DNA from 3 places in the Actinoplanes sp. NPDC049668 genome. Region 1 is predicted to be linked to each of the others. Evidence: predicted binding sites of a transcription regulator. Region 1 holds the regulator's gene; each other region holds the start of a gene.
The links. The regulator HrcA, encoded in region 1, represses chaperone genes, less so after heat shock. The targets are predictions, from matches to a motif close to GGTTNGCACNCTCNNNNNGAGNGTGCNAACC.
Positions count from the first base shown of each region.

Region 2: groES (co-chaperone GroES) is a predicted target of HrcA. The motif match lies at 7,756-7,786, and genes of this name have one in related genera.
Region 3: groL (chaperonin GroEL) is a predicted target of HrcA. The motif match lies at 7,371-7,401, and genes of this name have one in related genera.

Region 1 is NZ_JBITLR010000003.1:2,793-12,325, forward strand. Features, by position in the region: gene lepA (translation elongation factor 4) at 1-641, shown strand, start outside; gene ACIBSW_RS12650 (GlsB/YeaQ/YmgE family stress response membrane protein) at 722-997, shown strand; gene ACIBSW_RS12655 (PAS domain S-box protein) at 1,061-2,713, opposite strand; gene ACIBSW_RS12660 (hypothetical protein) at 2,818-3,678, opposite strand; gene ACIBSW_RS12665 (enoyl-CoA hydratase-related protein) at 3,704-4,492, opposite strand; gene hemW (radical SAM family heme chaperone HemW) at 4,529-5,740, shown strand; gene ACIBSW_RS12675 (DUF4870 domain-containing protein) at 5,774-6,445, opposite strand; gene hrcA (heat-inducible transcriptional repressor HrcA) at 6,625-7,647, shown strand; gene dnaJ (molecular chaperone DnaJ) at 7,709-8,851, shown strand; gene ACIBSW_RS12690 (16S rRNA (uracil(1498)-N(3))-methyltransferase) at 8,895-9,533, shown strand, end outside.
Region 2 is NZ_JBITLR010000008.1:528,364-537,896, forward strand. Features, by position in the region: gene guaB (IMP dehydrogenase) at 1-1,123, opposite strand, end outside; gene ACIBSW_RS33370 (DUF5319 domain-containing protein) at 1,244-1,645, shown strand; gene ACIBSW_RS33375 (helix-turn-helix transcriptional regulator) at 1,683-2,525, opposite strand; gene ACIBSW_RS33380 (WhiB family transcriptional regulator) at 2,758-3,147, shown strand; gene ACIBSW_RS33385 (molybdopterin-dependent oxidoreductase) at 3,313-4,863, opposite strand; gene ACIBSW_RS33390 (hypothetical protein) at 4,884-5,504, opposite strand; gene groL (chaperonin GroEL) at 5,589-7,238, opposite strand; gene groES (co-chaperone GroES) at 7,312-7,626, opposite strand; gene ACIBSW_RS33405 (THUMP-like domain-containing protein) at 7,859-9,025, shown strand; gene ybaK (Cys-tRNA(Pro) deacylase) at 9,042-9,524, shown strand.
Region 3 is NZ_JBITLR010000001.1:1,171,848-1,181,380, reverse strand. Features, by position in the region: gene ACIBSW_RS05550 (ABC transporter permease subunit) at 1-159, opposite strand, end outside; gene ACIBSW_RS05545 (ATP-binding cassette domain-containing protein) at 156-1,148, opposite strand; gene ACIBSW_RS05540 (carbohydrate-binding domain-containing protein) at 1,275-2,981, opposite strand; gene ACIBSW_RS05535 (VTC domain-containing protein) at 2,983-3,804, opposite strand; gene ACIBSW_RS05530 (DUF4956 domain-containing protein) at 3,801-4,403, opposite strand; SAM riboswitch class I at 4,632-4,769, shown strand; gene thrC (threonine synthase) at 4,782-6,062, shown strand; gene ACIBSW_RS05520 (hypothetical protein) at 6,271-6,705, opposite strand; gene ACIBSW_RS05515 (GNAT family N-acetyltransferase) at 6,719-7,237, opposite strand; gene groL (chaperonin GroEL) at 7,590-9,215, shown strand; gene ACIBSW_RS05505 (GNAT family N-acetyltransferase) at 9,273-9,533, opposite strand, start outside.

The sequences.
Region 1 (9,533 bases):
GCAAGATCGCCGAGATCCATGAGCCGACGGTGCGGGCGACGGTCCTCGTCCCCAACGAGTTCGTCGGCGCGGTCATGGAGCTCTGCCAGGGCCGCCGGGGCCAGCTGCTGGGCATGGAATACCTGTCCACCGAGCGGGTGGAGCTGCGCTACACGCTGCCGCTGGGCGAGATCATCTTCGACTTCTTCGACCAGCTCAAGAGCAAGACCAAGGGCTACGCGTCGCTTGACTACGAGCCCTCGGGCGAGCAGGCGGCCGAGCTGGTCAAGGTGGACATTCTGCTGCACGGCGAGCCCGTGGACGCGTTCAGCGCGATCGTGCACAAGGACAAGGCCTACAACTACGGCGTCACCATCGCGTCGAAGCTGCAGAAGCTCATTCCGCGGCAGCAGTTCGAGGTGCCGATCCAGGCCGCCATCGGCAGCCGGATCATCGCCCGGGAGACCATCCGTGCCATTCGCAAGGACGTCCTTGCCAAGTGCTACGGCGGTGACATCAGCCGCAAGCGCAAGCTGCTCGAGAAGCAGAAGGAAGGCAAGAAGCGGATGAAGATGGTCGGGCGGGTCGAGGTGCCGCAGGAGGCCTTCATCGCCGCGCTCTCGACCTCCGATTCGGGTGAAAACAAGGGCGGCAAGAAGTAAGGCGGTTTGGTTTCCGGCACGCTCGGGAACTTCGGGGTCAGACGAACGCAACAACTTCTCTACCCCGAGGGGGACCCCCAATGACTGTCACCGGCATCATCACCGCACTCATCATCGGCCTGATCATCGGCGCGCTCGGCCGGCTGGTCGTGCCCGGCAAGCAGAACATCCCGATCTGGCTGACCATGGTCATCGGTGTCGTCGCCGCGCTGCTGGGCACCGTGCTCGCCAACGCCTTCGGCGTCGCCTCGACCGGTGGCATCGACTGGATCGAGCTGGCCTTCCAGGTCGTGCTGGCCGCCATCGGGGTGGCCCTGGTGGTTGGTGCCAGCGGCCGTCGCCGCATCACCCGCTGACCTAGCGACAGACGCCGAAGCCCCGGGCCTCAGGCCCGGGGCTTCGGCGTGTCGGGTGATCGGTCAGTAGCGGAACTTGTGCTGGGCGCTGCGGCGGTTGACCCAGGCCGGCAGCTCGTCCACGTGCTCCAGGTGCGGCACCCGGTCCATCGGGTCCTGCGCGCCCGTGATGTCGCGCATCGTCACCACGTACCCCTGCACCAGGCGGTCTTCGCGCAGGTCGCGGTAGGTCGCCTCGACCAGGATCTGGCGCTGGTCCGGGCGCTGCAGCGCGCAGTAGACCACGCCGTCGCCCTCGTCCCGCAGCGCCCGGCGTACCTGGCCGCGGTCGTCGGGGTGCACCAGGTCGTGCAGGGTCGTGAACGGCGGCAGGTCCGCCACCCCGATCAGCTCGCGCAGCGCCGGGCTCGCGTACCGGATCTGCTGGTCCTCGTCGATGACCAGCATGATGTCGGCGGTGTTGCGGATGACCGCGCGCAGGTACAGGTCGCTGTCGCGGCGGCCGACCGCCTCCACCAGCGAGATCCGGTCCAGGGCCAGCGCGGCCTGCCCGGCCAGCACCTCGCACGCGTCTCGGCTCGCCGTCAGCATGTCCAGGCGGCCGGAGAGCACCAGCGCGCCGCCGTTCGGGCGGGCCACCGCCAGCGGCTCCAGCCACAGCGGGCAGACCAGGGTGCCCTCGGCCGCGCCCTGGTCGTCGGTCCGCTTCTCGTCCAGCCACCAGCTGCGGGGGCGGGGGCCGGACTCGGCCGCCGGCAGGGCCGCGAGGGTGAGCTGGCGGTCGTCGGTCGCGAAGACGATGCGGCGCACGTCGTGCGGCGGCAGCAGCTGGGTGACCGCGGCCCGGACCGCCTCGTCCACCGCCGCCTCGTCGGCGGCCGCGACCAGGGCCGCGCTGGCCTCCCGCAGCACCCGCTCGCGGGTCAGCGCCAGGCCGTTCTGCGAGACCGAATCAGCCAGACGGGTGAAGGTCAACACCAGCGTGAGGCCGCCGACCACGGCGATCGCCACGCCGTCGCGGACCGTGCCGGAGAGGGCCTCGATCAGCAGGACCAGCGGCGGCGCCGCGACGGAGAGGCCGAGCAGCGCGGTCCAGTGGCTCTGCCAGGTGGACGGGCGGGCCGGCGCCGGGCTGGTCAGCCGGGCCATCGACGGGTGCAGCGCCGCGGCGCCCCAGGCCAGGTAGAGCACGACGTAGCCGGCCTCGGTGCCGGCGTTCGGCGCCATCGGGTACGCGATGTCGCTGATCAGCATGCCCAGCGCGCCGACGCCGAGCAGCACCGCCGACCAGTTGAACCAGGCCGCCACGATCAGCCTTACGGCGACGCCGACCAGCAGCAGGCCGCCGATCACGTCGGCCGCCGAGACGCTGCCGAACCGGCCGGTGTCGCCGATCACGAAGACCCACACCACCAGCAGCGACGAGCACGCGAACGCGAGCAGGTCGATCAGCCGTGCCCGGTTCATCAGGATCGCACCGGCCCGGGTCAGGCGCAGCATGGCCAGCGCGACCAGGGCGAACATCACCAGGTAGGAGACGTCCGCGGCCGGGTGGCGGCCGGTGGCGTAGAAGACGTCACCGATGGCCAGCGCGGCGACCGCGGCGGCGAGCAGAAGCCAGGGGCCGACCCGTGCCGGCTTGTGGCGGCGGACTCCGATGACAACGGCGATGACGCTCGTGGCTCCGAGGAGGACCCATTCGATGGCGTGGAGCACGAATAACTAGTACCAGGCCGGTCGCTGTCTGTCCACGTTCATATATACGCAGCGCAATGAAGGTGAGGAGCGAACGATTCCTGCTCACGTCCCTCGATGGCAGCTCAGCTGAAGACCTCGGCCACCACTGTGGCGTTGTCCGCGGTCCGCCCGCCGGTTACCGGCTGCCACGTGCCGTCGCCCGCGTTCCACTCGAGGCTGCCGAAGCGCACCCGCGAGAGGCCGGTGCCGCTGGCGTGCGAGACGAGCCAGTGCGCGTAGCGCCAGCCGATCTTGACGTCCTCGACGGCGACGGAAATGCCGCCGGGCCGCGGCGACTCGATGGAGTCGAGGCCGTTGCCCCAGTCGAGGCGCATGCCGTCCGCCAGCGCCGTGGCCGCGGCGGCGCCGCGCAGGGCGGGCTCGCCGGTGATCGTGCACTCGACCGCGCCGCCCTTGCGGCCGGTCAGCGCCTTGGCGAGCACCGCGGACTCGTCGGCCCACTTCTCGTACGCGTTCGGGTAGGCCGAGCGCTGCACCTTCTGCGCGGCGTCGGTGACCCGCATCTTCTCCCAGCCCTTGACCTTCTTGAGGGAGGCGTAGAACTTGGTCGCGGCGTACCGGGGATCCTGGATCTTCTCCACCGTGCCCCAGCCCTGGCTGGGCCGCTGCTGGAACAGCCCGACCGAGTCCCGGTCACCGCTGTCCAGGTTCTCCAGCTTGGATTCCTGGAAGGCGGTGGCCAGGGCGACCACCACGGCCCGCTCGGGCATCTTGCGCCGGACGCCGACCGCGGCGATCGTCGCGGCGTTCGCCATCTGGACCAGGTCGAGCGTGACCTCGCCGTCGGCGCGCACCGTGCACTCGGGCCCGAGGTGCGGCAGCTGCAGCGATCCGCCGATGGACCGGACGGCGACGACCACCCCGAGGGCGCCGACGAGCGCGAGCAAAGCCACCAGTACAACCGGCTTTCTCTGCACGCGCACTCCCTCCGTCAGGTGACAAGGGTAATCAACGGGCGCTCGTGTCGTGAGTCACCGGTACCCAGGAGGCGGGACGCTTCTCCCGGAAGGCCGCGACGCCTTCGCGCCCCTCGGCCGATCGGAAGTAACCCGCGGAGCGGGCCGACAGGTCGGCCAGGTCGGCGCGGATGGTGTCGGCCGGCGGGCGGCGCAGCAGCTGCTTGGTGCCGGCCAGGGCCAGCGGACCACCACGGACCAGGGCACCGGCGTACGCGGCGACGGCCTCGTCCAGCCGGTCGGCCTCGACCGCGGCGGTGACCAGCCCGATCTCTGCGGCCCGTACGCCGTCGAAGACCTCGCCGGTGAGGTAGAACTCGGCCGCCGCGCGGGGTGCCAGCCGCGGCAGCACGGTGGCGCTGATCACCGCGGGGATCACGCCGAGCCGCACCTCGGAGAAGGCGAACGTCGCGTCCCGGGTACAGACGGCGATGTCGGCGGCGGCGACCAGGCCGAGCCCGCCCGCCCGGGCCGGGCCGGCGATCCGGGCCAGCACCGGCTTGGGGAACTCCCAGATCGCCGCGAGCACGTCCGCGAGCAGCTCAGCCGGGATCTTGCCGGTCTCGCGGGCCTCGGCGGTCTCCTTCAGGTCGGCGCCCGAGCAGAAGACCGGCCCGGTGTGCGAGATCACCACCGCCCGGACCTCGGTGTCGGTGAGCGCGGCGCCGAGAGCGTCGAGCAGCTCGCGCATCAGCAGGGCGGAAAGGGCATTTCGGTTCGCCGGGCTGTCCAGGGTCAAGGTGGCGATCCCGGCATCGGTGGCGGTACGGACCAGCTCCATGCCGGAACCTTAACGGGGTGCGTGCACACTTGACGGATGCCTGGTCCTCCACCCGACGGTGAGCCCGTACCCAGCGACGGCTCCCTGCCCAACAGCGCCCTGCGCGAGGTCGGCCGGCGCGGGTTCGGGGTCTACGTACACGTCCCGTTCTGCGCGAGCCGCTGCGGGTACTGCGACTTCAACACGTACACGGCCAGTGAGCTCGGCGGCGGCGCGAGCCGGGAGGGCTACGCCGACGCGGTGCTGGCCGAGCTGAGGCTGGCCGCGACCGTGACCGGCGCCCGGGTCGACACCGTCTTCGTCGGCGGCGGCACGCCGACCCTGCTCGACGCGGGCGACCTCGGCCGGATCCTCGAGGGCATCGACAAGACCTGGGGGCTGGCCGGCGACGCCGAGATCACCACCGAGGCCAACCCCGAGTCGGTCGACCCGCGCTCGCTGCGGGCGCTGCGCGGCGCCGGCTACACCCGGATCTCGCTGGGCATGCAGTCCGCCGCGCCGGGCGTGCTGGCGATCCTCGACCGCAAGCACACGGCGGGCCGGGCGCCGCAGGCCGCGATCGAGGCCCGCGAGGCCGGCTTCGAGCACGTCAACCTGGACCTGATCTACGGAACGCCGGGTGAGCGGCCGGAGGACTTCGCCGCCTCGCTGGACGCGGCGATCGGGGCGGGGGTCGACCACGTCAGCGCGTACTCGCTGATCGTCGAGGACGGCACCCGGATGGCGGCGAAGATGCGGCGCGGCGAGCTGCCGTACCCGGAGGACGACGTCGCCGCGGACCGCTACCTGGCGGCGGAGGAGGCGCTCGGCGGCGCGGGCTTCTCCTGGTACGAGGTGTCCAACTGGGCGACCTCGCCGCAGGCGCGCTGCCGGCACAACCTGCTCTACTGGACCGGCGGCGACTGGTGGGGGCTCGGGCCGGGCGCGCACAGCCACGTCGGCGGCGTGCGGTGGTGGAACGTCAAGCACCCCACGGCGTACGCGAAAAGGGTCGAAGAGGGTGTCTCGCCCGGGTTGGGGCGCGAGATTCTGACGGACGCCGACCGGCACGTCGAGGACGTGATGCTGCGGGTGCGGCTGAGCGACGGGCTGCCGCTGGCCGGGCTCGACGCGGTCGGGCTGGCCGGCGCCGCGCGGGCCCTCGCGGACGGCCTGCTGGAGCCGGGCGCCTATGCCGGCGGCCAGATCGTGCTGACGCTGCGCGGCCGGCTGCTCGCCGACGCGGTCATCCGCGACCTGCTGCCGTGACGCCGGGCCGGGGCCCGGCGCCACGGGCGGCCACTACTTGATCATCGAGACCGTGAGCGGGTAGTTGTACGGCTCGTTGTTGTTCGCCTTGACGCCGGCGATGATGCCGAAGATCGTGCCGATGGCCCAGGCGGCCGGGCCGATGATGAACCCGACCAGCGCGCAGGTCAGAATCCAGCCGACGATCGCGACGATCGACCAGAGGATCTGGAAGTTCAGCGCCTTGATCGCCTCGGCCCGCACGACCGGGGACTGGTTGCCCCGGGCCAGCAGCGCCACCAGCGGCGCGATCCAGCCCGAGCAGCCGCCGCCGAGGAAGGCGCCGGCCGCGCCGCCGAAGTGGGCGACCAGGATCCAGGTCTTGTCGTCGCCGCCGGGCTGCCCGTAGCCCTGCGGCGGGTAGCCGCCGGGCTGCTGGCCGTAGCCGGGCTGCTGGCCGTAGCCGGGCTGCTGGCCGTAGCCGCCGGGTGCTCCCGAGCCGGGCGGAGGTCCGTAGCCGCCGGGTGCCCCCGAGCCGGGCGGGGGTCCGTAGCCGCCGCCGGAGGTCGGCGGCGGGGTGCCGTAGGTCGGCGGCTGGGGCGAGCCGTACGCCGGGGGCGGCGGCGGGGCCGATCCGGGTGTCGGATCGTTACCCGGATATGGGTTGAATGGCGCGGTGGGGTCCGAGGGGTTCCCCTCACCGGGCGGGCGCGGCGGTTCAGTCATGTCGCACACGGTAGGACCGCAGGTCGAACGTGGCGAGGGCAACATGCCGCGCGAGGGCGGAGAATAGACAGTCGGCTAACCGTCGCGAGCACCGAAGACTGATCATCGCGCGCGGCGTGGCGGCGACGTAGACTGGCACTCGACTTTGACGAGTGCCAAACGGGCGGGGAGGGTTCGGAGTGAGTCTCGACGACCGCAAGCTCGAAGTGCTCCGCGCCATCGTCGAGGACTACGTGTCGACCCAGGAGCCCGTCGGCAGCAAGGCCCTGGTCGAGCGCCACCAGCTCGGCGTCTCCCCGGCGACGGTCCGCAACGACATGGCCGTCCTCGAGGAGGAGGGCTACATCCGGCAGCCGCACACCAGCGCCGGCCGGGTGCCCACCGACGCCGGCTACCGCCTCTTCGTCGACCGGCTGTCCCGGGTCAAGCCGCTGAGCCCGGCCGAGCGGCGCGCGATCGAGCGCTTCCTGGTCGGCGCGGTCGACCTCGACGACGTGGTGCACCGCACGGTCCGCCTGCTCGCCCAGCTCACCCGCCAGGTCGCGGTCGTGCAGTATCCGAGCCTGGCCCGCTCGTCCGTGCGCCACCTCGAGCTGGTGCCGATCTCCACCACCCGGCTGATGCTGGTGATGATCGCCGATACCGGCCGGGTCGAGCAGCGCCTCGTCGAGCTGCCGGCGCCGACGGCGAACGACGACGTGCTGGACATGCGCCGCAAGATCAACGCCAAGCTGAGCGGCGTCAAGCTGTCCGACACCCCGCCGCTGGTCGCCGCCCTGGTCGAGGAGTCGGACCCGGCCATGCGCAACACCATGGCCTGCGTCGCGTCGGTGCTGCTGGAGACGCTGGTCGAGCGCAGTGAGGAACGCCTCGCCCTGGCGGGTACGGCGAACCTGACCCGCGGCGGCGTGCTGGACTTTCAGGGCTCGCTGCGGCCGGTCCTGGAGGCGCTCGAGGAGGAGGTCATCCTCCTCAAACTCATCGGCGAGGTCGAGCCCAGCACCACCCGGGTCCGCATCGGCGATGAGAACGAGATCGACAACCTGCGGGCGGCATCCGTGGTGAGCACGGGTTACGGACCGGGTACGACGATCGTTGGTGGGCTCGGCGTGCTGGGGCCCACCCGGATGGATTACCCCGGCACCATCGCGACCGTGCGTGCCGTGGCACGCTACGTTGGCGACCTGCTGGCACAAAACTGACGCAACCGCGACGAAGGTCTCCAGCGCGAAGCGCGGGGCAGACATGAGGACTCGAAACCCTGTGGCCAAGGACTACTACGGAATTCTCGGCATCGGCCGCGAAGCCACCGACGACGAGATCAAGCGCGCCTACCGCAAGCTGGCCCGTCAATTCCATCCGGACGTCAATCCGGACCCGGAAGCGCACGAGAAGTTCAAGGACATCAACGCGGCGTACGAGGTGCTCTCGGACGACCAGAAGCGTCAGATCGTCGACCTCGGCGGCGACCCGCTGGCACCCGGCGGCGGTTCGGCCGGCCCCGGCGGCCCCGGCGGAGCCGGACCGTTCGTGGGCTTCCAGGACATCATGGACGCCTTCTTCGGCACGGCGGCCGGCGGCGGCTCGCGCGGCCCGCGGCCGCGCACCCGCCCGGGCGCGGACGCCATCCTGCGCCTGGAGCTGGACCTGGTGGAGACGGCCTTCGGCGTCGAGGCGCCGATCACCGTCGACACGGCAGTGCTCTGCACCCAGTGCTCCGGCGCGGGCACGGCGCCCGGCACCCACCTCGCCACCTGCGAGACGTGCGGCGGCCGCGGCGAGGTCCAGTCGGTGCAGCGCACCTTCCTCGGCCAGGTCGTCTCGGCCCGGCCCTGCCAGGTCTGCCAGGGCCACGGCACGGTCATCCCGCAGCCCTGCCCCACCTGCGCCGGCGACGGCCGCATCCGCACCCGCCGCTCCCTGACGGTGAAGATCCCGGCGGGCGTCGAGGACGGCATGCGCATCCGCCTGGCGCAGCAGGGCGAGGTCGGCCCGGGCGGCGGCACGGCAGGCGACCTCTACGTGGAGATCCACGAGCGCCCGCACGACGTCTACTCCCGCAAGGGCGACGACCTGCACTGCCGGGTGACCCTGCCGATGACCGCGGCGGCGCTGGGCACGCGGCTGACCATCAAGACCCTGGACAGCGAGGAGAACATCGAGGTCAAGCCGGGCACCCAGCCGGCGTCGACCCTGCGCATCCGCGGCAAGGGCGTGCCGCACCTGCGCGGGCAGGGCCGCGGCGAGCTCTTCGTGCACCTCGACGTCAAGACGCCGACCAAGCTGACCGCCGACCAGGAGCGGATGCTGCGCGACTTCGCGAAGACCCGGGGCGAGGACATCGCCGAGCTGAGCAAGCAGGGCGGTTTCTTCTCCCGCATGCGGGACGCCTTCAACGGCCACTAGCTGACCGGTGATCTTTGCGCCGGATGTTGGGTAGCGTGTGCTCGTGTCTGCGCCTCTGTTCTTGGTTGACGACCTGCCCGGCGGGAAGCGGTACACCCTGGCCGGGGCCGAGGGGCATCACGCCGCCACCGTGCAGCGGCTGAAGGTCGGTGAGGCGCTGCTGCTCGGCGACGGGCGGGGCGGGACCGCGAACGCCGAGGTCACCGCCGTGGGGCGGGGCAGCATCGACGTAAACGTGCTCGGCCGGGCCTTCCGGGCCGGGGCCGACCCGCGGCTGGTCGTGGTGCAGGGGATCGCCAAGGGCGACCGGGGCGAGCTCGCCGTGCAGGCCATGACCGAGATCGGGGTCGACGAGATCGTGCCCTGGGCCGCCTCGCGGTCGGTCGCGCAATGGCGCGGCGAGCGCGGCGACCGGGCCCGGGAGAAGTGGGTCAACACCGCGCGCGAGGCCGCCAAGCAGGCGCGCCGGCCGTGGCTGCCGGTCGTCTCGGGTACCCCGGACGTCAGCACCAAGCGGGTCTGCGCGCGGCTGCCCGAGGCCGCCGCCGCGTTCGTGCTGCACGAGGAGGCGACGGACCGGCTCACCGCGGCCAAGCTGCCCGACGCCGGGGAGATCGTGCTGATCGTCGGGCCCGAGGGCGGCATCAGCGACCAGGAGCTCGGCGCCTTCGTCGGCGCCGGC
Region 2 (9,533 bases), on a different contig from region 1:
CGCCGGGGCTCTCCTCGGAGCCGGCCAGCAGCCCGCCGAGCATCACGGTGTCGGCGCCGGCCACGATCGCCTTGGCGATGTCGCCGGAGTACTGGATGCCGCCGTCGGCGATGACCGGTACGCCCGCCGGGCGGCAGGCCCGGGCGGCCTCCATGATCGCGGTGATCTGCGGCACGCCGACACCCGCGACGATCCGGGTGGTGCAGATCGCGCCGGGGCCGACGCCGACCTTGACCGCGTCGGCGCCCGCGTCGACGAGGGCCTTGGCGCCCGCGTACGTCGCGATGTTGCCGCCGACGATGTCGATGGCGGTGTCCTTCTTCAGCCGGGAGACCATCTCGAGCACGGCGCGCTGGTGGCCGTGCGCGGTGTCCACGATGACCACGTCGACGCCCGCGTCGATCAGGGCCCGGGCCCGCTTGTAGGCGTCCTCACCGACGCCGACCGCCGCGGCGACCCGGAGCCGGCCCTGCGCGTCCTTGGCGGCGCGCGGGTACTGCTCGCTCTTGGTGAAGTCCTTGACCGTGATCAGTCCGCGCAGCCGGCCCGCGTCGTCGACCAGCGGCAGCTTCTCGATCTTGTGCCGCTGCAGCAGCGCGAGGGCCTCCTCCTTGTCGACCCCGACCGGCGCGGAGATCAACGGCGCCTTCGTCATGACCTCGTGCGCCTTGACGCTGTCGTCGGTGACGAAGCGCATGTCGCGGTTGGTGACGATGCCGACGAGCACGCCGTCGGCGTCGACGACCGGCAGGCCGGAGATGCGGTAGCGCCCGCAGAGCTGGTCCACCTCGCGCAGGGTGTCGTCGGGGCTGCAGGTGACCGGGTTGGTGATCATCCCGGACTCGGAGCGCTTCACGAGGTCGACCTGGGCGGCCTGCTCCTCGAGCGAGAGGTTGCGGTGCAGCACGCCGATGCCGCCCTGGCGGGCCATCGCGATCGCCATCCGCGACTCGGTCACCGTGTCCATGGCGCTGGAGAGCAGCGGGATGGAGAGCTCGACGTTGCGGGTCAACCGGGTGATCGTGTTGACGCGGCTCGGCACGACGTCCGATTCGCCGGGCTGCAGCAGCACGTCATCAAAGGTGAGACCCAGCGGGACCGTACGGGCCGACTCGTTATCCACAGATCATCCCTAGCGAAGAGGCGGAGTGTTTCATCCTACCCATCCGGTCAGGGCGTTCTGTTGGGCGGACAGCGCGTGCGGGCCAGCACACACCGGCCATACATGGGTACGGTAGACATCGTGCAAGAAGAGCCGATCGACCCGTTCAACGGCGACCCTGCCGACCCGGCCGCCGGCCTCGACGACCTCTCGGAGGACGCCGAGAGCGACCCGCTGACCGAGCCCGAGCGGCAGGACGTCCTCGAGGACCTCTCCGACCTGGAGATCTACCAGGCGTTGCTGAGTCCGACGGGCATCCGCGGTCTGGTGATCGAGTGCGAAGACTGCCACGAGCCACACTACTTCGACTGGGACCTGCTCCGGGGTAACCTTCGCCACCTGTTGAGCAACGGCCGCCCGCGGGTGCACGAGCCGGCCTACGACCCCGACCCGGACCACTACGTGACGTGGGAATACGCACGGGGTTACGCCGACGGGGTGCACGACACACTGGCCGAGGGCACGGACGACGAGGCTTCCTGATCGTCGCCCGGGCCCCCGGGTGTAAAAGACCTACCGTTCAGGCGACCAGACCGGCCCGGAAGCCGGCGGCCACCGCATGCGCCCGGTCGCGGGCACCCAGCTTGCGGAAGAGCCGCCGAGCGTGGGTCTTGACGGTGTCCTCGGAGACGAAGAGCTCACGCCCGATCTCCGCATTGCTCTTGCCGTCGGCCATCCCCCGCAACACCTGCAACTCGCGCTCGGTGAGCGTGAGCCGCCGGCCCGTGGGGACGTCCGTGCGGCCGGTGTCGTTGCCCGGCCACGCCATCGGCCGGCCGGTGGCCGGGTCGATGTCCGATCCGTCGCCGCGCTGGGCGGGGACCATCGGCGAGTTCGGCAGCATCGCGGGTACCCCGCCACCGTTGGGCGAGCCGGCCATGGCCAGCCCGTCGCGGTGCAGGCCGCGAGCGGCCGCCGAGTTGTTGTTGCGACCGGCGCCGCCGACCGCGGCGGGCTGGGCATTCGCGCCGTTGATCGGCATGCCCTGTGGCCGCACCGGCAGGAGCAGGAGCAGCAACGCCTTGGCGACGACGCTGACCAGGTCGTGCTCGACGCCGCGGATGACACCCCGGGCACCGGCCGCGACAGCCGCGGCGGCGACCCGAGGATCTTCGGCACCGAAGAGGACGACCTGCGCCTGCGGGGCGCGGGCGAGGACGCGGCGGGTGAAGCCGACGCTGTCGGGACGGGTCACGGCGGTGTCGGCCAGAACGACCTCGGCCGGCCTTTCAGCCAGTCGGATCATGGCCTCGGTCTCGCTGACCGCCGTCCGCACGACCCCGGTCATCCCGAGCCGGGCCGCGGTAGAGGCGACGGTCTGGGCCGCAAGTGGGGTTCGGACGCACACGAGGACGGTACGCACAGTGATCCTCCTTCTCTCTCAGAGGAGATCACGCAACGGCCGCAGCATTACGCGCTTTAGATGGAAAAATTAGGAAACATCGGTACGGCTTGGAGCACCGATGAGATACGGCCGACGAAGACATCGACAAGTCGCGTGTGATCCGGCGTTCGCCGGGGTACACGGGCGGACAGGCCTGAGTCAGGCCCCTCAATGACAGCACTCCGCGGTGCCGCGCGGGAGGAGGGTGTTGATGTCGAACGTTCGCAGACTGCCCGGACCCATCGCCGACCTTTGGGAATGGCAGCGACTCGGCCTGTGCAGGGGGCGCGACAGCGCCCAGTTCTTCCACCCGGACGGTGAGCGCGGGTCTTCCCGCAACCGTCGGGAGGCGAATGCCAAGACGATGTGCCGCGCCTGCCCGGTCCGGGCGGAGTGCGCTGCTCACGCACTGGCTGTCCGTGAGCCGTACGGGGTATGGGGAGGTTTCAGCGAAGCGGAGCGGCTGCGGCTGCTCGCGGTCGGCTGGGAGGACCTTGCCGATCGGCATCACGGACGGGTGGACCTTGCCCGGCTGGAGGCCCGCCTCGGCCGGCCCCACAAGTCGGCGGTTCCGGCACAACGGCAGGCACCGGCGGCCTGACGCCGATCGACGCGCGGCACCACACAGCTTCCGACGCGGCTCCCTGCGGGGAGCCACGTCGGAATGTTCAACGGCGTGTTCGCCGCATCGGTGGACATGCAAGCCACCGTATGAGCGAACTTGGGGTTGACGTCGGACCAAAAGTGCGGCTTTTGGGTGACCCTCTCAGTCGACCGTGACCAGCACCGAATGCCACCCGGTCGCCCCGTCCGGCTCCGGCGGCGCGGTGGCGTCCGTCTGAACGGCACCGTCGCTGTCGGCGGCCCGGACCCGCACCACGTGCTCACCCGGCGTCGCCTGCCAGACGTATGACCACTGCACCCAGGTGTCCGCCGAGACCGTCGGCGCGAGGGTCGCCCGCGACCAGGGCCCGTCGTCGACCTGGACCTCGACCCACCGGATGCCGCGATGCTGAGCCCAGGCCACCCCGGCGACGGTGACGGCTCCCGCCTTGCGCCCGGCGCCGTCGCGGGGCGTGTCGATCCGCGACTGCGTCTTGATCGGACCCTGCGCCGACCAGCCCCGCGGCACCCAGTACGCGTCGAAGTCGGCGAACCGGGTCAGCTCGATCTCGGTGATCCACTTGCAGGCGGAGACGTAGCCGTACAGGCCGGGCACGACCATGCGCGCCGGGAAGCCGTGCGACACCGGCAGCGGCCGGCCGTTCATGCCGATCGCCAGCAGGGCGTCCCGGCCGTCGCGCAGCACCGCGGTCGGGCTTCCGCAGGTCCAGCCGTCGTCGGAGCGCTGCACCACCTGGTCGGCGTCGGGCAGCGGCTGCGCCTCGTCCAGCAGGTCCTTGATCGGGGTGCCGAGCCAGAGCGCGTTGCCGATCAGGTCGCCGCCGACCTCATTGGACACGCAGGCCAGCGTCACGTACCGCTGCACCATCGGGCGCCGCAGCAGCTGCTCCCAGGTGAGGGTGATCGGGTTGCGGACCATCCCGTGTATGCGCAGCTGCCAGTTCGCCGGGTCGATCTGCGGCGGGTACAGCGCGGTGTCGATCCGGTAGAAGTCGGAGTTCGAGGTGACGTACGGTGCCGCGCCCCGGACCTGGGCGCCGGGCGGGACCGCCGGGGCCGGTCCTGACGGCTCCGGCAGCACGACCGCGTCGCGGGCGGCGGTCACCGCGCGCCGCGAGGTCAGGAACCGGCCGCCGAAGCCACCGACGACGGCCACGGCGGCGGCGCCGCCGACCGCAAGGAGGAATCGGCGCCGATTCTCCTGCGCTGGGGCCGGCTCCGCTGGGGCCGGCTCCGCTGGGGCCGGCTCCGCGGTGACGGCCAGCCTCACGAGGTAGAACAGGGCCAGGGCCGCGACGATCGTGGCGACGATCGACGGCAGCGCGGCCGTGAGCCCGGCGCCGTGCCGGGTGACGGCGGCGAGCACGCCGATCGCGCCGAACAGCGCGACGCCGGCGAGGGCCGCCGCCCGGCTGCGCAGCGCGACGAGGCCGAGCAGCGCGGCGTAGCCGCCGAGCAGGATCACGGTGCCGACGATCAGGGCGGTCTTGTCGTGGGTGCCGAAGACCGCGATGCCCGCGTCCTTGACCGGCCCGGGCACGTTGTCGACCACCACTCCGCCGACGGCGAGCAGCGGCGACGAGAGCGGACCGGTGAGGACGGCGACGACCTCGGCGACGCCGATGGCCACGCCGGCCGCGGCGACGCCGGCCAGTGCGGCCCGCGGCGAGAGGTTCACGCCTCCATCCTGCATCGGCGCACGCGGAACGGCTCTTACGGTTGGGTGACGACCTGGCGCAGCGGCGGCAGCGCGGCCACCAGGGCGTCCAGCAGCTCCACCGCGCCGCGATCGGCGCGCGGTTCCGGCAGCTTGGGTACGCCCTCGACGGGCAGCTCCCAGATCACCCGGCCCGGGTCGAGCCGGTCCAGGGTCGCGTACCACTGCTGCAGGGGCTCGCGGAGCTGGACGTGCGCCGCGAAGTTGCGCCGCCGACGGGTCTCGTCACTGTCGCGCCGGCGCTGCAGCGTCTCGACCTCGGGCAGGCCGACCAGCACCGCGTCGGCGAAGCCGAGCCGGCCGGCGCGGAACGCCTCCCGGGTCACCGTCAGCTCGCGGTCGAACCGGGCCCGCGGCGCCAGCCCCAGCGCCGCCATCCCCCAGGCGTAGTGCAGCTTCACCGGGTCGGTGTCGCAGAACGCGACGCCGTCGGCCCGCTCGAGTTCCAGCGCCTGCAGCCAGCGGCCCATGCTCACCCGCGCCCAGTGCCGGGCCAGCGCCACCTCGTCGGTCGGCTCCCGGCCCGTCGCGGCGTACTCGGCGACGTAGCGACCAACGTAACGCCGGCACCACGACGTCTTGCCGGCCGCGGTCGGACCCTCCACCACGACGATCATCCGCGCCTCTTTCCCCGAATCCCGCATCACACACGAGAAAGGGCGCGCCGCGGAATGCGACGCGCCCTTCTTTACTCTTTCGACTCAGAAACCCGGGCCGTGCTGGTGGCCGTGGCCACCGTGGCTGTGGCCGTGGCCACCGCCCGCGGCGGGCTCCGGCTCGGCCGGCTTCTCCACCACGAGGCTCTCCGTGGTGAGCAGCAGGGCGGCGATCGAGACGGCGTTGGAGACCGCGCTGCGGGTCACCTTCACCGGGTCGATGATGCCGGCCGCGACCAGGTCGACGTACTCGTCGGTGGCCGCGTTGAGGCCGTGGCCCCAGCCCAGCTCGGCCGACTTGCCGACCACCACGTAGCCGTCGTGGCCCGCGTTCTGCGCGATCCAGCGCAGCGGCTCGATCAGCGCCTTGCGGACGATCTGCACGCCGACCGCCTCCTCGCCGGTGAGGCCGAGGTTGCCGTCGAGCGCCGAGGCGACCTGCGCCAGGGCGGCGCCGCCACCCGGGACGGTGCCCTCCTCGACCGCGGCCTTGGTCGCCGCGATGGCGTCCTCGATGCGGTGCTTGCGCTCCTTCATCTCGACCTCGGTCGCGGCGCCGACCTTGATCACCGCGATGCCGCCGGAGAGCTTGGCCAGCCGCTCCGAGAGCTTCTCGCGGTCCCAGTCGGAGTCCGAGGCCTCGATCTCCTTGCGGATCTGCGCGACCCGGTCCTCGATCTCGGCCTTGCGGCCGCCACCGTCGACGATGGTCGTGCTCTCCTTGTCCACCACGACCCGCCGGGCGGTGCCCAGCATGTCGAGGGTGACCTGGTCGATCTTGTAGCCGAGCTCCGGCGCGATGAGCTCGCCGCCGGTCGCGATCGCAAGGTCCTGCAGCATCGCCTTGCGCCGGTCCCCGAAGCCGGGGGCCTTCACGGCCACGATCTTGAAGGTCTTCCGCAGCGCGTTGACGACCAGGGTCGACAGCGCCTGGCCCTCGACGTCCTCGGCGACGATGAGCAGCGGCTTGCCGCCGGAGAGAACCTTCTCCAGCAGCGGCAGCAGCTCCTCGACGCTGGAGATCTTCTGCGTGGTGATCAGCAGGTAGGCGTCCTCCAGGACGGCCTCCTGCGACTCGGCGTCGGTCACGAAGTTCGGCGAGATGAAGCCCTTGTCGAACTGCAGACCCTCGGTCACCTCGAGGCCGGTGTCCAGGACGGACCCCTCCTCGACGGTGATGACGCCGTCGCGGCCGACCTTCTCCATCGCCTCGGCGATGAGCTCGCCGATGGTGGCGTCCTGCGCCGAGATGGTGGCGACGTTCGCGATCGACTTCTTGTCGTCGACCTCGACCGCCTTCTCCAGCAGCGCCTTGGAGACGGCCTCGGCGGCCAGGTCCATGCCGCGCTTGAGCGCGATCGGGTTGGCACCCGCGGTCACGTTGCGCAGGCCCTCGCGGACCAGCGCCTGCGCGAGCACGGTCGCCGTGGTGGTCCCGTCGCCGGCGACGTCGTTGGTCTTCGTCGCCACCTCCTTGACCAGCTGCGCACCGAGGTTCTGGTACGGGTCGGAGAGCTCGATCTCCTTGGCGATGGTGACACCGTCGTTGGTGATCGTCGGCGCGCCGAACTTCTTGTCGAGGACGACGTTGCGGCCGCGCGGGCCGAGAGTGACCTTGACCGTGTCGGCGAGCGTGTTGACGCCGTGCTCCAACAGGTGCCGGGCGTCGTCGGAGAAACTAAGGATCTTCGCCATTTATGGTCCCTTCAACGCACCGGCGCCCTGGACCGGAAGCCGGGCCAGGGCGCTCAGCACTGTCAGATCAGGTCTACTTCTCGATGACCGCGAGGACGTCGCGGGCGGAGAGCACCAGGTACTCCTCGCCGGCGTACTTGACCTCGGTGCCGCCGTACTTCGAGTACAGGACGGTGTCGCCGACCTTGACGTCGATCGGAACGCGGTTGCCCTTGTCGTCGATCCGGCCGGGGCCAACGGCGAGGACGGTGCCCTCCTGCGGCTTCTCCTTGGCGGTGTCGGGGATCACGATGCCCGACGCCGTCGTGGTCTCGGCCTCGTTCGCCTGGACCACGATGCGGTCCTCGAGCGGCTTGATCGCAACCTTTGTCGCGGTAGTCACGGGCATACCCTCCTGGGTACAGGTGTTGTCGCCGGCCAATGGACAGGCCGGGCTGATGCCTCATGCCACCGGGCGGGGCCGTCGTCGCGGGTGCCGGTCCGCCTGGCGCAGGCGCACGTCCCCGGTCGGGGAGCACGCTGGCACCCTCAGGTTGAGAGTGCTAATCGGAGATTATGCCGGAACTAGCACTCCGTCAACCAGAGTGCCAACGCGTCAGCTTCCAGCAGAATGACTTTCCGTGGACCTCGAACTGCTCGCCGCCCTGCGTACCGCCGAGGGAGCCGCCGCCCTCGCGGCCGCCGCCGACGTCGCCGGCGCGGACCCGCTCGCCGCCGCGACGGCGCTGCGCTCCCGGGGGCTCGCCCCCGCCCTGGCCTCCGCCGCGCTCACCCAGGCCGAACTGCGGATCCGCGCGGAGGCCAAGTTCGGCGCGGCCGGCGCGACGATGCTGTTCACCCGGGCGGGGCTCGAGCAGGCGACCCGGGCCGTGGTGGCCGACCGGCGCGCCGCCCGGCTGCGCGCGGCCGGCGTCGAGACCCTGGCCGACCTCGGCTGCGGCCTCGGCGCGGACGCGCTGGCCGCGGCCCGCCAGGGCATCCGGGTGTACGCCGTCGACGCCGACCCGCTCACCGCCGCGCTCGCCGCCGCGAACGCCGAGGCCGCCGGCCTGGCCGACCTGGTGACCGTGGAGTGCGCGGACGCGACGAGCGTCACGGTGGAGCGGTTCGACGCGGTCTTCGCCGACCCGGCACGCCGGCGCGCCGGCCGGGGCCGGGTGATGGACCCGCGCTCGTGGTCGCCGCCGTGGGACTTCATCGCCGCCCTGCCCGGCCGGGTGCCGCGCACCGTGCTCAAGCTCGCACCCGGCATCGATCACGCACTGCTACCGCCGGGCGCCGAGGGCGAGTGGGTCAGCGTCGGCGGCGATCTGGTCGAGGCCGCGTTCTGGTGCGGGCCGCTGGCGCAATTCGCGCGGCGGGCGATCCTATTGCCGTCGGGCTCCGAGCTCACCGGATCGGGCACCGCGGCGGCGCCGGTCGGCCCGGTCGGCGCCTTCCTGTACGACCCGGACCCGGCCGTGGTCCGCTCGCACCTCGTGGCCGAGTTCGCCGCGACGATCGGCGGCCGGATCGCCGACCCGGAGATCGCCTACGTGTACACCGACGCCGCCGTCGACACCGCGTTCGGCCGGCGGCTCGAGATCACCGACGTGCTGCCGTTCTCCCTGAAGCGGCTGCGGACGCTGTTGCGCGAGCGCGGCGTCGGGCGGCTGGAGATCCGCAAGCGCGGCTCCGCGCTCGAGCCCGAGCAGCTGCGCCGGGACCTGCGGCTGAGCGGCAGCGCCGGGGCGTCGCTCGTGCTGACCCGCACGGCGGGAGCGCCGACCGCCCTGCTGTGCCGCTAGGCGCTAGCCTCTCGTCGTGGCGAAGAAGGCTGCCGGGACTCCGGCTACCGTGCTGCTCAGCGCGCAGCGGGTGGCACACGAGCTGCACGCGTACGACGTGCCGGCCGACGCACACGACTACGGCGCGCTGGTCGCCGAGGCCCTCGGGGTCGCGCCGGCGGCGCTCTTCAAGACGCTGATCGCCGAGGTCGACGGCGGGCTCGTAGTCGCCGTCGTCCCGGTGACCGGCGAGCTGGACCTCAAGGCGCTGGCCAGCGCCGCGGGCGGCAAGCGCGCAGCGCTGGCGGATCGCGCCGCGGCCGAGCGCAGCAGCGGCTACGTCCGCGGCGGGATCAGCCCGCTGGGGCAGCGCCGGCGGCTGCCGACGGTCGTCGACGACTCGGCCACCGCCCTGGATCGGATGTACGTCTCGGCCGGGCGCCGCGGCCTGCAGGTGTCGCTCGGCCCCGCCGATCTCATCCGGCTCGCGGACGCAAAAATAGCCAAAATTCGGACATAGTGCGGCAGA
Region 3 (9,533 bases), on a different contig from region 1:
CTCGGCCTGGGCTGCCGCGAGTGCCTCGGCCGAGGTCGAGTGATTGGTGACGAACGTGCCGGCCAGGATCGCGGCCAGCACGAGCAGCGTGCCGATGACCAGGAACCGGGCGAAGCGGCGCTTGGCGAGCCGCCGCGTCTCCGCCAGAAAGAGGTTCACTGTCCCCACCCGCCGTTCTGTGTTGCCGGGGCCGTCGCGGACTCGTCGATCTGGCGGTACACGCCCTCGACCGGCGTGGTGCCGGTGAGCTCGAGGAAGACGCTCTCCAGGTCGACGGTGACCGGTGCCAGCTCGCTGACGAAGACGCCGCCGGCGGCGAGCGCACGGGTGATCGCGCCCGGCTGGGCGACGCCGCTGACCATGAGGTGATCGGCCTCGACGACGACCTGGGCGCCGATCTCCCGCAACGCGTCCGCGGAGGAGGCGAGGTCGCCGGGCGACTCGACCCGTACGCGTACCGCTGCGGCCTGGTGCTGGGCGAGCACGTCGGCGACGGTGCCGGCGGCCACCCGGCGCCCGGCCGAGATGATCGTGACCGAGTCGCAGATGAGCTGGATCTCGCCGAGGATGTGGCTGGAGACCACCACCGTCATGCCGCTGTCGGCGAGATTGCGCATCAGCGTGCGCATCTCCCTGATGCCGCCCGGGTCGAGGCCGTTGGCCGGCTCGTCGAGAATCAGCAGCGTCGGGCTCTTGAGCAGGGCGGACGCCACGGCCAGGCGCTGCTTCATGCCCAGCGAGAAGGTCTTGACGCGGTCCGTCGCCCGGTCCCGCAGCCCGACCAGCTCGAACACCTCGGTGACCCGGGCCTGGTTGACGCCGCCCGCGTCGGCCAGCAGGGAGAGGGTGTCCTGCGCGGTGAAGTTGGCGAAGAACTGCGGGCTCTCCACGATCGCGCCGATCGCGCCGATCACCTCGGGCAGGGCCTGCGGCACCTCGCGACCGAGGATCGACATCCGGCCACCGTTCGGCTTGATCAGCCCGAGCAGGGTACGCAGCGTAGTGGTCTTGCCCGAGCCGTTGGGCCCGAGGAAGCCGTGCACCTGCCCCGCCTCGACGACCATGTCGAAGCCGTCGAGGGCCTTCCGCACCCCCTTCCGACTGCGATAGGTCTTCTCCAGACCCTGAATCTCCAGGACGGCGCTCAAGCCGAGCCTCCCCGCGTTGGGTGAACTGAACTCGGTCACCCTACGCACACGCCGCCACAAGTCCAGGTCGTTCCACCGTCGGGGGCCGTGACCCCGGCGGAAGCGGGGTCACGGCCGATCCGGGGGTCAGGCGCGGCCGCTACCGGCCGTCACCGTGCCGACCTGACTGCCGGAGAGGGTTCCCCCGGTGTAGAGCCCGCCGCCGGCCGCCGTGCCCGACACCGAGCCGCCCGTGTAGATCCGGTACGAGGTGCCCCGGGTCAGCGAGCTCAGATCGAAGATCACGCCCTTGAGCACCCGGGTGCTCTGGAACGACGCCAGCTGCGTGCCCGACGCGGTCGCCAGGTGCACGACCGTGCCGGCCGGCTGGTTCGCGCTGAACGAGTACGCGACCCAGGCCTGGCCGCTGGTCGGCAGCGTGCTCGTCGACGCCGTGATGCCGGTCGCCAGGATCGAGCCGCCGGTCATCGTGAGCGCGCCGTTGGAGTCCAGACCGCCCTCGCCGCCGCCGCGGGTCGGCGAGCCGTTGGCGATCACCGTGCCGCCGGAGACGGCCAGGGTGCCGTTGGAGTCCAGCCCGTCGGTGCCGCCGTTGACGGTGACCGTCCCGCCGGTGACCTTGATAAAGGCGTTCGGCGCGACCTGCCTCTCGTCGACGCCTTCCTCCGCGGCGTTCACCGCGTCGTCGGTCGCCGTCACGTTGATCGTGCCGCCGGCCAGGGTGGTCCGCATGGCCTCAAGACCCTCGTACGACCTGGTCACGGTCACCGTGCCGGCGGAGATCGTCAGGGCGGTGTCGGCGTGCACCGCGTCGTCGCCGCTGGCCGCCGTCAGCGTGCCGCCGTCGACGGTGACCAGGTTGTTGGAGTTGATCCCGTCGTCGGACGCGTTGAGGCTGACCTGACCGTCGCTGATCACCACGCTGACGTCGGCCTTGAGCCCTTTGGTCGAGGTCGTGCCCGGCGTCGTCGTGCTGCCGCCGCCGGTGGTCGCGGTCAGGCTGCCGCCCGCGACGATCACGTCGGTGGTCGCGCTGACCCCGTCGCCGCCGGGCGCCGTGAGCGTACGGGCGCCGCCGGCCAGATAGATGTAGCCCTCGGTGGCGACGGCGTCCTCGTCGGACTTCAGGGCGTCGCCGCCGGCCGTGACGCCCAGGGTCCCGCCGGTGTGCAGGATGTAGTCCTGGCCGCGTACGCCGTCGTCCTTGGCCGTGACCGTGATCGTGCCCGCGTCGATGACCAGCCCGTCGTCGCTGGCGATGCCGTCCGCGGCGTTGCCCGTCACGGCCAGCGAGCCGTTGCCGGTGATGGTCAGGTCGGCGGCGCTGGACAGCGCCGCGGCCGGGTTCACCGCGGTCGTGTAGGTCGCCGGATCGGTGAGCCGGTTGGTCGTCCCGTCGGCCAGCACCACCATCACCTCGTCGGCGGCGGTCACCGACAGCGGCGCGGTGGTCGTGTTGGCGATGGTCACGCCGTTGAGGATCAGGCGCACGATCCCGGTGCCGGCGCTGTTCACGACGATCCTGCCGTTGGTGAGCGACCCGGTGAACCGGTACGTGCCCGCGGCGGTGACCGTGACGGTGCTTCCGCTGATCGAGACGCCGCTCGCGCTGGACGTGGCGCCGGAGCCGGTCAGCGTCACCGCGGCGACGCTCTGCTCGCTCCAGGTGTGGTCGGCGGGCTCGTCGTGGTCGACCGCGTTGGCGGCCAGCGCCTGCGCCGCAGCGGGGCCCGCGGCCAGGGCCTGTGCCGCAGCGGGCGCGGCCCGGCACGGTGCCGGCGCGACGGCCAGGGTGCCGGCCACGGCGGCGATCAGGAGGGGGGATCGGTGCATCTCACGTCCTTCGGTCGGCGGCCGGCGCGGAGCCGGCCGGTGCTGCGGGATGGAAGTGGCGGCGCAGCAGGCGGCGCCACGGCGCGGACGGCAGGCCGGGTCGCAGGGCGGCGAGGCCGGTCGCGTACTTGGAGATGGACGCCGGGCGGTGACCCCGGGCCCAGAGCAGGCGGTCGACCTCGCAGGCCGCGGCCCGCGTCTTGGTCTCGACGACGGCCAGCGCGGGCAGGCTCAGCCCGGCCCGGCCGACATCGGCCCAGGACAGGTCGACGTCGATGGTCACCCGGCTCTGCGAGGCCGGGAGATAGAGGGTGCTGCGCAGGTAGTGGGTGGTCAGCACCGGCCCGAAGGACAGCCCGGCGATGCCGCCGAGCTCCGCGAGGACGGCCTCGACGAACCAGCGGCCGGGTGCGAGGTCGCCCTGCTGCCGCTGCTCGTACGCCAGCCGGGTCTTGACCGTGCCGCCGCGCACGCCCTCGGTCTTGACCTCGAGCCAACACCCTCCGGAGTCGAGGTAGGTCCGCGTCCGGATCTTGAACCGGCGGCGCCGGCGCAGCGCGGTGAGCCGGAAGCAGAGCAGGTCGGCGGTGTCGAAATAGACGGAGCCGTAGCGAAAGAGCCGGATGCCGTCGATGTCGAGGATCCGGGCGTCTCGGCCGATGGCCGGCAGCAGCCGGGCCAGGTCGTCGAGCGCGAGCACGTACTTGCGGTCCCGCCTGACCTGCAACTCGGCCTGCGCGGTGAGCTCGTCGAGCCCGATCGGCCCCAGCCCCGCCAGCCCGTCCAGCCGGTCGCCGACGGTCCGGGCGGGTGTCGTGGTCACCTGTGCGTTCCCGCCGTCGCGGCCTCGCGGCCGGTGGCGCCGGCGGGCGCCGCGCCGGGCGTGCGGGAGTAGCGGACCTCGACCGCCGTGGTCTCGTTGACCAGGTCCACCCGCTCGACCGAGACGGCGTGCACCCGCGCGCCGAGCAGCTGCTCGAGCTTCGCGACCAGGGCCACCTCGTCGGTGATCGCCGAGTCGAGGACGAGGACCTGGCGCCGGTAGCCGCGGAACAGCCGCGGGTGGTCCCCGAGGTACATGACGGCGAGGATCAGCGCCATCATCCCGGGCGCGAGCCAGGCCGAGCCTCCGCCGAGCGGGCCGAGGATGCCCAGGGCCAGCGCGGAGAAGTAGTAGGCGACCTCGTGCTGGTCCAGCTCGGTCGAGCGCAGCCGGATGATCGAGAGCACGCCGAAGAGCCCGAGCCCGAGCCCGGCCCCGACGGTGCTCGAGCTGAGCGAGCCGGCGACGGCCAGCACCCCGACGTTGACACCGAGGTACGCGACGACGAGATCGCGGCGGCGGTGCCGTGGGAAGTAGAGCCCGAAGACGAGCAGACAGACCGCAACGAGGTCGATCGCGAACAGAGCTAGCCGAGGCATGACGGGGCCCTTCCCTCAAGGCTTTCCGAGTGGCGACCAGGTGAACGGTCGGCAACAGATCCATGACTTTCAATGGAGACTAGGGTCCCGGCCCGGGAACCAACCTCAGAGAATGCTGTGAATCAATCGACCGGCATCTATCGCGAGGGAAGGACGTCGCTCACACCTCGGGACGGTCGGCTCCGATTTCGCCGCCCGCGTCGTAAGGTGTTGGAAACACAACTGAATACCTCATCCAGAGGGGCTGAGGGAACGGCCCGATGACGCCCCGGCAACCACCGCGCATGTCTCGATGACGAGGCCGCGTGCGGCAGGTGCTAATTCCGTCCCCATGTGCGTCGCACGACGCCCGGGGAAAGATGAGAGGAAGGCCTCATTATGACGTCGGCCGTCGACGCCCCCAGCAAGTCCCTCAGCCCCGCCCGCGCCCTCGTCTGCCGCGGCTGCGGCGCCGAATTCCCGCTCGTCGCGCAGCACGCCTGTTACGAGTGTTTCGGCCCCCTCGAGGTCGCCTACGACCCCGCCGCCCTCGCCAAGGTCACCCGCGAGCAGATCGAGGCCGGCCCGCAGAACATCTGGCGCTACGCCGCCCTGCTTCCCACCGGGCAGGATCCCGCCGGCCGGGTCACCCTCGACCCCGGCCTGACCCCGCTGGTCGCCGCCGCCGCCCTGGCCGCCGAGGTCGGCCTGCGCGCGCCGCTCTGGGTCAAGGACGACTCCGCCAACCCGACGCACTCCTTCAAGGACCGGGTCGTCTCCGTCGCGCTCACCGCCGCCCGCGAGCTGGGCTTCACCCGGTTCGCCTGCGCCTCGACCGGCAACCTGGCCAACTCCGTCGCCGCGCACGCCGCCCGCGCCGGGGTGCCCTCCATCGTCTTCATCCCCGGCGACCTCGAGCAGGGCAAGGTCATCACCACCGCCGTCTACGGCGGCGACCTGGTCGCGATCGACGGCTCCTATGACGACGTCAACCGGCTCTGCGGCGAGCTCGTCGAGACCGACGAGTTCGAGGACACCGCCTTCGTCAACGTGAACGTGCGGCCGTTCTACGCCGAGGGTTCGAAGACTCTGGGTTACGAGGTCGCCGAGCAGCTCGGCTGGCGCATCCCCGCACAGGTGGTCGTGCCGATGGCCAGCGGCGAGCTGCTCACCAAGATTGACAAGGCCTTCACCGAGCTCGTGGAGATCGGCCTGGTCGAGGCGCCCGAGGGCGGCTGGACCGTCTTCGGTGCACAGTCGGCCGGCTGCAACCCCATCGCCACGGCCCTGCACAACGGCACCGACCAGATCATCCCGGTCAAGCCGACCGGCATCGCGAAGTCGCTCAACATCGGCGACCCGGCCGCCGGCGCGTACGCGATCGAGGCCGTGACCCGCACCGGCGGCTGGATGGACTACGCCGGCGACGACGAGATCCGCGACGCCATCCAGCTGCTCGCCCGCACCACCGGCGTCTTCGCCGAGACCGCCGGCGGGGTCACCGTCGCGGTGCTCCGCAAGCTCGTCGCGAGCGGCCGGCTGGACCCCGACAAGGAGACCGTCGTCTTCAACACCGGCGAGGGACTGAAGACTCTGGACGCCGTCGCCGGGCAGGTCGGACCCACTCACCGGATCAAGCCGTCGCTGCGCGGCGCCCGCGACGCCGGCCTCCTCGGATAACTCAGAGTAGTCAAACATCTGCCCAACGTTGAGAATTCCTTCCCCTGAGGACTTGCGGAAGGATCCCAGGGTCGGCAGGATGCTCTACGCGGGAGGACGTGACGCCGTACGTGGCCCCACCTTTGAGCTTGGCGACAATCTCCTAGGGGCCCAACGACCCAGTGCCGGAGGCGCTGTGCGTCCGTCCTCCCGACCAAATTCTCCCGCCTCAGCGCCTCAGTCGCCGTAGGCCCGGCCGCAGCGGCGCCTCGCGGTAACCGCCCAGTGCCAGCCCGGCATGCCGCTCGAACGCGTTGCGCGTGCCGGCCGTTCCGGTCATCGCCCAGGAGTAGCCGCAGCAGGCCCAGTACGCGGGCCAGAACAGCGGGCCGAACACGGCGTACTGCCCGGCGTGCCGGGTCTCGTGCGCGAGCAGGCCGGCCCGGCTCTCGTGCAGCAGCCAGTCGGCCGTGCGCCGGGTGATGATCACCGAGCCGACCGTGAAGCAGGTCGCGGGCGGCATCTTTCGGCGGTAGCCCTCCGCGATCAGGATCCCGCCCGGCCCGCGGCGGATCCTGGTGCCGCAGAGTACGGCGAGCCCGAGGCCGACCAGCGTGGTGCCGTTCACCGCGGTGAGCGCGGTCCGGACCGTTGCCCAGCCCACCTCGTCACCGGCCTCAGGCCCGGCGGCGCATCTGCAGCTCGGTCAGGGCCGGGATGACCGGGTGCGGCACCCGCTTCCCGCCGTCCACGAAACCGAGCCGCTCGTACGCCCGGACGGCCCGGTCGTTGCCGACCACCACCTCGAGCATCAGCTCGTTCCGCCCGATCGAGGCCGACCACTGCGCGACCGCCTCGATCAACTCGGCGAGCATGCCGCTGCCGCGGTGCGCCGGTGTGACGTAGACCGCGAAGATCACCGTCGCGTCCGGCTCCTCGGGCAGCACCGTGCCGCCGGCGTGGCCGATCAGCCGCCCGCCCGGGTCCGCGACGAACTGGGCCAGCTGGCTGCCGGAGGAGGCCTGGACGATGCGCCGCCGGAAGTCGGCGTGCGGCCGGGCCGCCGCCTGCGCCACCGTCTCCAGGAACGCGAGCGGGCTGTCGGCCAGCATCTCCAGCCGCAGCGCCCGCATCCGGGCCGCGTCGCCGGGCGTGACCCGGTGCACGGTGACGGGCGGTGCCAGGGTGCTGGTCATGGTTGCCTTGCTACCCGGTCACTCGGCACGGGGCAAGTAGGACGCGGATAAACGACCTCGTGCGCGCACGAACCGGGCGCCCCGGGCCCCGATCGTTCTGCTTGCACTCGCCCCATCAGAGTGCTAAACAAGTGATTGGCACTCGCGCCACGTGAGTGCCAGCAGGTCGGGACGGTGGGGTCACGGCAGCGGCACCGCCATCGGTGCCGGGGCACGGGACCGGTCGTCGCGGGCTTTCCGGCTCGACCTGAGGACGTCACATCGCCAGGTGGTGACGTCCGCAGCGTTCTCAACGTGCGGAACACGGGCCGGACCGGCCCGGCGCCGCGAATGTCCAGGAGGACACAGCCGAATGGCCAAGATCATCGCATTTGACGAGGAAGCTCGTCGCGGCCTCGAGAGTGGCATGAACCAGCTCGCCGACGCCGTCAAGGTGACGCTCGGCCCCAAGGGCCGCAACGTCGTGCTCGAGAAGAAGTGGGGCGCTCCCACCATCACCAACGATGGTGTGTCGATCGCCAAGGAGATCGAGCTCGAGGGCACCTTCGAGAAGATCGGCGCCGAGCTGGTCAAGGAGGTCGCCAAGAAGACCGACGACGTAGCCGGCGACGGCACGACGACGGCGACCGTCCTGGCCCAGGCCCTGGTCCGTGAGGGCCTGCGCAACGTCGCGGCCGGCGCGAACCCGATGGCGCTCAAGCGGGGCATCGAGGCTGCCGTCTCGGCCGTCTCCGAGGCCCTCTCGCAGCTCGCCAAGGACGTGGAGACCAAGGAGCAGATCGCCTCCACCGCCTCCATCTCCGCCGGTGACTCCACGGTCGGCGAGATCATCGCCGAGGCCATGGACAAGGTCGGCAAGGAAGGCGTCATCACCGTCGAGGAGAGCAACACCTTCGGGCTCGAGCTCGAGCTCACCGAGGGCATGCGCTTCGACAAGGGCTACATCTCGGCCTACTTCATGACCGACGCGGAGCGTATGGAGGCCGTCTTCGACGACCCGTACATCCTCATCGCGAACAGCAAGATCTCCGCGGTCAAGGACCTGCTCCCCGTCCTCGAGAAGGTCATGCAGGGCGGCAAGCCGCTGATCATCATCGCCGAGGACGTCGAGGGCGAGGCCCTGGCCACGCTCGTCGTCAACAAGGTGCGCGGCACCTTCAAGTCCGTCGCCGTCAAGGCGCCGGGCTTCGGCGACCGCCGCAAGGCCATGCTGGACGACATCGCCATCCTCACCGGTGGCACGGTCATCAGCGAGGAGGTCGGCCTCAAGCTCGACGCCGCCGACCTGAGCCTGCTGGGCCAGGCCCGCAAGGTGGTCATCACCAAGGACGAGACGACCATCGTCGACGGTGCCGGCAACGCCGAGCAGATCCAGGGCCGGGTCAACCAGATCCGCGCCGAGATCGAGAAGTCGGACTCCGACTACGACCGCGAGAAGCTGCAGGAGCGCCTGGCCAAGCTGGCCGGCGGCGTTGCGGTCATCAAGGTCGGCGCGGCGACCGAGGTCGAGCTCAAGGAGCGCAAGCACCGCATCGAGGACGCCGTTCGCAACGCGAAGGCGGCCGTCGAGGAGGGCATCGTCCCCGGTGGTGGCGTCGCGCTCGTGCAGGCCGGCAAGTCCGCGTTCGACAAGCTCGACCTGGTGGGCGACGAGGCCACCGGCGCGAACATCGTCAAGGTCGCGCTGGACTCCCCGCTGCGCCAGATCGCCGTCAACGCCGGCCTCGAGGGCGGCGTCGTGGTGGAGAAGGTCCGCAACCTCGAAGCGGGTTGGGGCCTGAACGCCGCGAGCGGCGAGTACGTCGACCTGCTGGCCGCGGGCATCATCGACCCGGCCAAGGTCACCCGCTCGGCGCTGCAGAACGCCGCGTCGATCGCCGCTCTGTTCCTCACGACCGAGGCGGTCGTGGCGGACAAGCCGGAGAAGAACCCGGCCCCGGCCGGTGGCCCCGGTGGCGGCGGGGACATGGACTTCTGAGTCCAGCTCGTAGAGAGGGCGGGTCGCTTCGGCGGCCCGCCCTTTTCGCGTACCCGGTCAGAGCTGCTTGCGGTACAGCAGGAAGACGCGCTCGACGCGGGCGCCGACGGCCTTGGAGTAGAACGGCAGCGGCCCGACCCAGCCGATCTGCACCCGGTCGTGCCCGGCCGCCCGCTGGTCGGCGAGGCACCGGCGCAGCAGCAGGGCGCCGATGCCCAGGCCGCGGGCGGCGGTGGCGGTGCCCATCGGCCCGAACCAGCCCGGCCGCGACGACCCGTACGCGGCGAAGCCCAGGATGGATCCGTCCTTGGCCAGGGC